Regions from separate parts of the Planococcus liqunii genome, predicted to be linked through region 1. Evidence: riboswitches for the same ligand, from Rfam matches in the RefSeq annotation. Region 1 holds a riboswitch; the other holds the start of a gene.
The links. A riboswitch is a leader RNA that binds a small molecule or an ion and turns the genes downstream of it on or off. The one in region 1 is predicted to bind S-adenosylmethionine.

Region 1 (4,896 bases):
GGCGCGTATTATAAATCGCTTCAAAGGAGTGAATAGAAAAAGAGCCGGCAGCTTTGATTGAAGCTATCGGCCAACGCCTCTCAAGGGACGAATCTGCGCAAGAAGCAGAAAAAAAGACGGCCGGCATAATTTTGCCGGTCGTCTTTTTGTTATTTATTACGCTTGTTTAAAAACACCTGATTGTTCTCTTAATACTTCCACTTTGTCTGTGCGTTCCCATGGAAGATCGATATCTGTACGGCCGAAATGTCCGTAAGCTGCCGTCTGTTTGTAGATCGGGCGGCGAAGGTCAAGCATTTTGATGATTCCAGCCGGGCGCAAGTCAAAGTTTGCACGGACTAGATCGTCCAATGTCTCTTCATCCACTTTGCCTGTTCCGAATGTATCAAATGCGATTGATACCGGATGCGCTACCCCGATTGCATAAGCCAATTGCACTTCACAACGGTCAGCAAGTCCTGCTGCTACAATGTTCTTCGCTACATAACGGGCTGCATAAGCTGCAGAACGGTCAACTTTCGTCGCGTCCTTGCCTGAGAAAGCGCCGCCGCCGTGGCGAGCGTATCCGCCGTAAGTGTCAACGATGATTTTGCGTCCTGTCAGTCCCGCATCTCCTTGTGGTCCGCCGATTACAAAACGGCCAGTCGGGTTGATGAAGTATTTTGTTTCCTCGTCGATCAAGTTTTGTGGAACCACTTCATTGATGACGTATTCTTTAATATTGCGCTGGATTTGCTCAAGCGTTACTTCCGGATGATGCTGAGTGGAAATAACGATTGTGTCCACGCGAAGCGGTTTATTGTTTTCATCATATTCGATCGTTACTTGTGTTTTGCCGTCCGGACGCAAGTATGGAAGGATTTCTTCTTTGCGTACTTCAGCCAATCGGCGCGCCAATTTATGGGCAAGCGAGATTGGAAGCGGCATTAACTCTTCTGTTTCGTTGCAAGCGAATCCGAACATCAGACCTTGGTCTCCTGCTCCGATATCGTCTAGTTCTTTATCAGTCATTTGGCCTTCACGTGATTCAAGCGCTACGTTCACTCCAGCGGCGATATCCGGTGATTGCTCATCAATTGCTGTCAAAACTGCACTTGTTTCGGAGTCGAAACCGTACTTAGCGCGAGTATAGCCAATTTCACGAACTGTTTCACGCACAACTTTCGGGATATCAACATACGTAGATGTTGTAATTTCTCCGGCAACAAGAACTAGCCCTGTTGTTACAGTTGTTTCGCACGCAACCCGTGCATTTGGATCCTCTGCTAAAATGGCATCCAAAATAGAATCGGAAATCTGATCACAGATTTTATCCGGATGTCCTTCTGTTACTGACTCTGATGTGAATAATCGACGGTTTTTCAAAATGTGTTTCCTCCTTATATCCTGCGAGATTGCTCTCGAAATTGATACGGTACTCGTTTCCCATGTCAAGTCCGTTCCGTGAGGATTGAACTTCAAGCCGTTGTGGCCTTTGTACACGAGGATTAAGGGCAATTTCATAAAAAAATCCCATCCAGCATCTGCATGTGGAAAGGAGAAATCATCATAAGCACCTTTCACTCTTATCGTCCAAGGTTGAGACCTTGCTTCAGGTTTGGCACCTTCTCTGCATGCAGCAGCAGGTTGCCGGGTTTCATAGGGCCTGTCCCCTCCACCAGCTCGGAATAAGAGTATCCGTTCAATTTTTCATCATACGGAAAGTAGGAAGTGATGTCAACGATTTTCGTTCAAACAACGGCAATATTGCGATTAAACCGCTATAATTTTTGTTACAGGCGCATTAAAAGTATTTTTTTCATAACAATTGGTTATTAGTATAGACTATTGGTTTGAATGTGTTATACTAATGTTCGAATATACATCCTCCCCATTGCCATGGGAATAACCGAAAAGGAAGGTACATATAAATGAATCCAGTGAACTTCGCAAATAATTTAAAGGATCTTTTAAATGGCCAAAATGTGCACATCCAACTTTCAGTTCCACAATTAGTGGAAGCTGCAACATCACGTGGGGAAGCCGTATTGACTCGAGAAGGTGCCGTTAAAGCTGAAACCGGCAAATACACAGGCCGTTCACCTAAAGACAAGTATATAGTAGAAGAAGCTATTACTAAAGACAAAGTCGATTGGGGTTCCGTAAATCGCCCGATTTCTTCTGATGTTTTTGAAAACTTATATAACAAAGTAATGGAGCACCTGAAAAAACAGGATGCCTTATACGTTTTCAAAGGCTTTGCAGGAGCAGACCCAGAGTCCCGTTTGGCAATTCAGACGGTTAATGAATACGCGTGGCATAATCTTTTCGCCCACCAATTGTTCATCCGCCCGACGGCTGAAGAATTGGCAGCGCATGAAGCGGAATTCACCGTCGTTTATGCCCCGACTTTCCATGCAGATCCTGCAGTGGACGGTACGGATTCAGAAACATTCATCATCGTTTCGATGGAAAAGAAAATCATTTTGATTGGCGGCACCGAATATGCCGGCGAAATGAAAAAATCTATTTTCTCAATCATGAACCACATCCTGCCTGAGAAAGGCATTCTTCCTATGCACTGTTCAGCGAACGTTGGGAAAGATGGCGATGTTGCGTTGTTCTTCGGTTTATCGGGGACAGGCAAAACGACTTTATCAGCAGACCAGGACCGCAAATTAATCGGCGACGACGAGCATGGCTGGTCAGACAACGGCGTATTCAATATTGAAGGCGGCTGCTACGCGAAAACAATCAACCTTTCACGTGAGCACGAACCACAAATTTACGACGCAATCCGTTTCGGTTCTGTCCTGGAAAATGTTGTAGTTGATCCAGAAACTCGCATTCCGGACTATAGCGATGGTTCATTAACAGAGAACACGCGCGCCGCTTATCCAATCCAGGCAATTGACAATATTGTCGATCCATCGGTTGCTGGCCATCCGAAAACAATTATTTTCTTGACTGCTGATGCGTTCGGCGTACTGCCTCCAATCAGCAAATTAACAAAAGAACAAGCGATGTACCATTTCTTGAGCGGCTACACATCGAAGCTTGCTGGAACTGAGCGCGGCGTCACTTCTCCGGAAGCGACATTCTCGACTTGCTTCGGTTCACCATTCTTGCCGCTTCATGCTACAGTATATGCAGAAATGCTCGGCCAAAAAATTGATGAGCACGGCGTAGACGTCTTCCTGGTAAACACAGGCTGGACAGGCGGCGAATACGGCATTGGCAACCGCATGAAATTGTCATACACGCGTACAATGGTCCGTGCGGCAATCAAAGGCGAACTTCATGACGTGGAAACGGAACAGGAAGCAATCTTCGGCCTGCAAATTCCAAAACAAATTGAAGGCGTACCTGCTAACATCCTGAACCCTCGCGACGCTTGGGCTGATAAAGAATCTTACGATCAAAAAGCGAAAGAACTTTCTCAGAAATTCCAGGAAAACTTCAAAAAATTCGGCACCGTTTCAGCTGATATTAGCGCACACGGCGGACCAACACCACTATAAATTACATGTAAAAAAGCTATCCTTTGGGATAGCTTTTTTGCTTGCGTACCTTTAAATTTCATTCTACTCCTGACTTACCGCTCTTGCCTTCTCATCCACTCGGTAAGTGCTCGCGCCGTCTTGCGGTTTGCTGCTGGCGGAAAGAAATGGGTGTATTCAGGAAAATACCAAGTTTCGTGCGGTTGGTCATTCATTTTCAAAGCTTCTTCCAGCAAATAAGCCTGTCCGGAATAAACGTTTTCGTCTTTCAGGCCATGGATGATTAAGACGGGCGCATTCACTTCGTCCAAGCGCAATAAGGGGTTGCGTTCTTCGTATGCGGTTAACGCCGTATTCGGTGTTCCGCCATACAAGCGTTTCATCATGCGCCGCATATCCGGACGCTCCTTATACGTTAGCACCGTATCCGTAACGCCGGCCCATGTGACGACAGAGCTAATGTCCCCTCTTAACACGGCTGTCCATAGCGCCATAATGCCGCCGCGCGAGAAAGCTAATACATGCACATTTTCATTGCTGAACTTTTTCAGGACTTCGACTGCATGAACAGCATCCCACCGGTCGGCTCCGGCAAATTCATCGCGGCCTTCCCCGCCCCGATTGCCCCGGTAATAAGGTGCAAATACCACAAACCCCTGTGCTGCAAATTGCGCAATGCGTGCCGGGCGCACCATCCCGATTGACTGGATGCCGCCTCTCAAGTAAAGAATGCCGCTCCAATCTCCCGCTTCTTTCGGTTCCGCCAACAGCCCTTTTACCCGCAAGCCTTCTGACCAGTAGACAATTTCAGTCAGGCGGACATGAGGATTCGGCGATGGATACATTTTTTTCGATTCAATTGCCCCATTTTCCAAGTTGCTCCACCTTCTTTATAATTTGTTTCATCCCCGCGTCTTTCATCAAAAAGCTGAAAGAGCCAACCGGTTGAAGTTTTTCCATTAACACAATGCCTTCGGTTTCCATCTTTTCGATTTTCTCCAGGTGCTCCACTTCCGCCAGAAAAACGGTTTTGCAAAAAGGTCTTTCCGAAAAGACGGTATACTCCGCAAACCATTCCGGATTATGAATGACTGCACCGGTTTCTTCGTATACTTCCCTTTTCGCGGCTTGCGCTAAACTTTCGCCTGGTTCCACCTTACCGCCAGGGAATTCAAGGCCACGCACCGAGTGCTTCGTCAACACCCATCTATTGTTGAATTTGCAGATCACTAGCACATGCTTGCTTTCAATCGGAAACGTTCCGGGCTTAAACGACAGTTCGCAGCGGCAGCCGTTCAAATCGATATACTCCATCATTTCACCTCTTGGACATCAGAAAAAGCGTACCCTGATATTATCAGTGTACGCTTCTGTATCTCTATCTTACTTCTTTTCACCCAAAAATGCTGACAACATC
Region 2 (4,896 bases), 450 kb from region 1:
ACCGCAAAAGTTTTTGCCGGACAAGGTGCACATGTCATTCTTGCTGTTCGGGACATAGATAAAGGGCAAACCGCCCTGGAAGACATAAAAAAAGAAGCACCTGGTGCTTCCGCTGAAGTTATGCAGCTCGATTTGTCAGACCTTGACAGCGTTCGGGCATTTGCTGAACAGGCAAATAGAACAATAGAGTCATTGGATTTACTGATCAATAACGCGGGCGTCATGGTTCCCCCTTTCACCCAGACAAAAGAGGGAATCGAGCTGCAGTTTGCCAGCAATCACTTAGGCCATTTTGCATTGACCGGCCTCTTATTGCCTCTTCTTTTAAAGGCACCGGAGTCTCGGGTAGTGACACTCAGCAGCCTGGCTCATCGCGGTGCTGCCATTGATTTTGATAACCTTGACGGCGCAAAAGGCTATAAAGGCATGAAATTTTATGGCCAAAGCAAGCTGGCCAATTTGATGTTCGCCCAGGAACTCGATAAAAGATTGAAGCAGCATGGCCTGCCAACAATCAGTATCGCCTGCCATCCCGGGATTTCTGCGACCAATTTGTTCAAGTTCGGCAAACGGGAAGCTCCGCGGATTTTCAAAGGGTTGATGAACCGGTATTTCCAGCCTGCAGTAATGGGTGCGCTCCCCACCATCTATGCAGCAACTGAACCCGGCTTAAAGGGCGGCGAATATATCGGCCCGGACGGCAAAGGCCAGCGCCGAGGTTATCCCATTATTGAAACTCCTCATAAGGCAGCCCATAACGAAGCAGTGAGCCAGAGGCTGTGGGAAATCTCAGAAAAACTGACCGGAGTAAGTTTCAACTTCACGAATTAAATCTCGTCCAATCGCTATCGACACAACTTAAGTGCTGTTCACTTTTCGTCTAAAGAAAAAAACAAATGATTTCTATCAGAATATTGTGTTGACGATTAAATCTAACGGTGGTAAAGTTTTCAACATAGTTTAATAGCAATTTGTTCTTATCATGAGAGGTGGAGGGATTGGCCCTACGAAACCTCGGCAGCGGGCTCGCAACCAGAGCACTGTGCCAAATCCAACAAGCTTTTTTAGCTTGAGAGATAAGAAGAGCCGGAATTTCAATGTGTTTTCACATGCCTGCCTCTTCTTATAGAAGAGGCTTTTTGTTTGCCTTCATGTTGGAACAGTTCTATTAACTTAAAACCAAGTAAACCAATAGAAAAGGAAGGTGCAAAATTTATGAAAAACACGAAACATCTTTTATTGTTGCTGGCAGTTCTGGCAGCCGTTATCTTGTTGGCCGCATGCGGCAGCAAAGAAACATCGAACGAAGCAGCAGCCTCATCAGAAAACAAAGAACAAAACGCGTGGGAGCGCATCGAAGAAGCCGGCAAAATCGTTGTCGGAACAGAAGGCCTTTATTATCCGATTACATATCATGATGAAACAACGAAAGAATTGACTGGGTATGATGTGGAAGTTGCCCGTGCTCTAGGCGAGAAACTTGGGCTTGAAGTTGAGTTCAAAGAAATGGAATTCGATGGCTTGCTTCCGGCGCTTCGCAATGGCCAAATTGATATTGCGGCCAATGATTTCGCCATTACAGATGAACGCAAAGAAAAATTCGATTTCACGGTTCCGGTGAAACATTCCTACGGTTCTGCCATTGTACGTGAAAGCGACAACTCCGGCATTGAATCAGTGGAAGATTTGAAAGGCAAAAAAGTCGGCGGTTCTGCTACAAGCAACTATTCGAAATTTGCCCAGGAACAAGGAGCTGAAGTGATTGTTTATACCGGTTCTGATACAGTTCTTCCGGAAATCGTCAATGGCCGCGTGGATGCGACGCTGAACGATTACCTGGTATTGATGCGCTCACTTGAGCAGTATGACAAGCCCGGCTTGAAACTGGCTGAAGGCGTTAAGTTCTCCTTCAGCAGCAGTGCCATCGTTATGCCGAAAGACAGTCCAGAACTGAAAGAAAAACTCGATGCTGCGCTTGAAGAATTGCTGGCTGACGGAACGCTTAAAGAAATCTCCACTAAATTCCTGGGTGCCGATGTGACTCAGCCGCTTGAGAAAGAGTAATCATTTTTGGGGAATCTTCGGGTTCCCCTTTTATACATAATAAGCAAAGGAGTTTTCCGATGGCCGACTTTAAATGGGAATATCTTTTTAATGTAGAAATCGCACTGGACTCCCTTCCTTTCATATTGGAAGGGGCCTGGCAGACCATCTTGATTGCATTGGTCAGTATGTTTTTTGCGCTGATCATGGGGCTGTTCGTCGCCCTTGCCCGCATGAACCGCTTTATCGGCTTGTCCCTGCCTGCCCGGTTGTTCATTTCCTTTATGCGGGGCACTCCGCTGTTGGTCATTTTGTTCATCCTGTATTTCGGCTTTCCGATGGTCGGCATTGAAATGGAACCGCTGACTGCTGCCATCATCGGCATCAGCATCCATTTTTCCGCCTACACTGCAGAAATTATCCGCTCTGCCATCTCTTCTGTCTCAAAAGGCCAGTGGGAAGCAGCCGAGACTTTGCGGATGAGCTACTGGCAAACGATGACCCGCATCATTTTGCCGCAAGCGACGCGCATCGCTCTTCCGCCGTTATCGAGCACGTTTATGGATATCATCAAAGGGACTTCGCTCGCTATGGTCATCACCGTTTCCGAAATGTTCTACCGCGCCAAAGTAGTGGTCGGGCAAACGTATGAAAGCCTCACTTTGTATATCCTGGTCGCACTCATCTACTGGGCCATCTGTGCACTGGTGACGCTGTTGCAGGATTACCTCGAGAAAAAAGCAAACCGCTATGTGGCAGCGTGATAGGAGGCCATTTATATGATCAAAGTTGAAAATTTAAGCAAACAATTTGATGACGTGGAAGTGCTGAAATCGATCTCCTTAGAGATTAATAAAGGTGAAGTCGTCAGCATCATCGGGCCATCGGGTTCCGGCAAAACCACTTTGCTCCGCTGCTTGAACCTTTTGGAAACCCCGTCGCGTGGGTCACTCCAGATTAATGACGTCCGCGTCACATTCACTGGAAAAACGCCAAGCAAAAAACAAAAAATCGACATCCGCCAATTCTCAGGCATGGTGTTTCAGCATTTTCACTTATTCCCGCATAAGACGGTAATTGAAAACATTATCGAAGCGCCGCTTGTTGTGCAGAAAAGGAACAAGCTGGACTTGGTGCGCGAAGCAGAAGGGCTGCTGCAGAAAGTCGGACTGCTCAACCATAAAAACCAATATCCGGAACAATTGTCAGGCGGCCAGAAACAACGGGCCGCCATCGCCCGCATTCTTGCCTTAAAACCGGACCTCCTGTTGTTTGACGAACCGACTTCCGCACTTGACCCGGAACTGGTCGGCGAAGTATTGACGGTCATCAAAGAGTTGGCTTTGGAAGGGCAAACGATGGTCATCGTGACGCATGAAATGGATTTTGCCCGCGAAGTATCGGACCGTGTCATCTTTATCGCAGACGGCCATATTATCGAACAAGGGAAACCGGAAGATATTTTCACAGCGCCTACTGAGGAACGGACGCAGAAATTTTTGCAGAAGGTCTTGCTGAGAAGAGCCTGATTCCCAGGGAAAAACGGATGCGGCAGCTAAGGCAGCTGCCGCATTCGCTTTTTAATATTTGTCTCCTGTATTTTCAATATGCTTCTTTTCCCCGGTCTTATGGTCTGTAATAACTTTATCTCCTTTTGGAACATCTTCTCTGCCTTCATCCGGTGCATTTTGGAACGGCCCATCGACACCGATTTCACGGCTGTCGTCTTTTCCAAAAGCATCTTTTGCTTTCTTGGTGATTTTGTCCATCGTTGTTTTATTGTTTAAAGTGTTTCCATCTGAAGAGTTTGTTTTCATAGCTTATCCCTCCCTTAGAAGTTTAATGGCTGGGGACTAAACGAGCGACCTCTATCCTGTCAAGGCAGCGCTCTCCCATTGTTCCAAGCCCTACTGGATTAAATTCTTAATCTTTTTTATACCCTTTAATCCAATTAAAAAAACTGCCTCACATTTTTATTTGTGAGGCAGTTTCTTCTATATTACACCGTCCAGATAAACAAATGAGCAACCGTCACGAAAATAATGCTCAAAACCGTTTGCACCAAAATCAGCGGCCAAACCCATTTGAACCATTTGGTAATGGGAATGCCGGCCATCGCTAGTGCAGCAAACAGCAACCCGCTTGTCGGCGAGAAAATATTCGTTACCCCATCGCCCATTTGGTAAGCAAGGACCGCAGTCTGGCGGCTGACTCCAATCAAATCAGCAAGCGGCGTCATGATTGGCATACTCAATGCAGCCTGCCCGCTGCCTGAAGTGATGATCATATTCAAAAGAGTTTGAGTGGCAAACATAGCTACTGCACTCAAGGTTCCTGGGAGAGAAGAAACGACATTGGATATATTGTATAAAATCGTATCAATCGTCAAGCTTTCCTGCAGCAGAACTAGCGCCCCGTAAGCAAAGCCGACAATCAATGCCCCCGTCGCCATTTCCTCGCAGCCTTTGACAAATGACCGAGCCATTTGATTAAAACTCATCCGGTAAACCAAACCCATTACAATTGCCATAATCAAGAACAACCCTGCAATTTCTCCTATGTACCAGCCAAACTTGATAACCGAGTAAGCAAGGATGATCAATGTGGCTCCAAGGACAGCCAGAACGGCGATTTGGTTTTTCGTTATTTTTTGTTGATTCATAGCAGCCGTGTCTATTTGGCGTGCTTTGTCTTCTTCGTAAACCACACTTTTTGTTGGGTCTTTTTTCACTTTATGCGCATAAATCATGACAAAGGTAATGGCTGCAGCCATATAAACCAGCCAAAAGCCGATTCTTGGCAACATGCCTGAAAACAGCGGCAATTCCGCCAAGCCCTGAGCTACCCCTACTG

Region 2: it holds a riboswitch for S-adenosylmethionine, as region 1 does, so the genes downstream of both, QWY22_RS04375 (transporter substrate-binding domain-containing protein) here and metK (methionine adenosyltransferase) in region 1, are expected to answer to the same signal.

Annotation. Positions count from the first base shown of each region.
Region 1 covers NZ_CP129238.1:1,327,034-1,331,929, reverse strand. Annotated here, with positions in the region: gene QWY22_RS06745 (gamma carbonic anhydrase) at 1-36, shown strand, start outside; gene metK (methionine adenosyltransferase) at 157-1,365, opposite strand; SAM riboswitch class I at 1,563-1,674, opposite strand; gene pckA (phosphoenolpyruvate carboxykinase (ATP)) at 1,911-3,500, shown strand; gene QWY22_RS06730 (alpha/beta hydrolase family protein) at 3,575-4,354, opposite strand; gene ytkD (RNA deprotection pyrophosphohydrolase) at 4,335-4,793, opposite strand; gene QWY22_RS06720 (Dps family protein) at 4,863-4,896, opposite strand, start outside.
Region 2 covers NZ_CP129238.1:874,211-879,106, reverse strand. Annotated here, with positions in the region: gene QWY22_RS04380 (oxidoreductase) at 1-831, shown strand, start outside; SAM riboswitch class I at 975-1,083, shown strand; gene QWY22_RS04375 (transporter substrate-binding domain-containing protein) at 1,216-2,064, shown strand; gene QWY22_RS04370 (amino acid ABC transporter permease) at 2,124-2,807, shown strand; gene QWY22_RS04365 (amino acid ABC transporter ATP-binding protein) at 2,823-3,572, shown strand; gene QWY22_RS04360 (hypothetical protein) at 3,624-3,860, opposite strand; gene QWY22_RS04355 (YfcC family protein) at 4,043-4,896, opposite strand, start outside.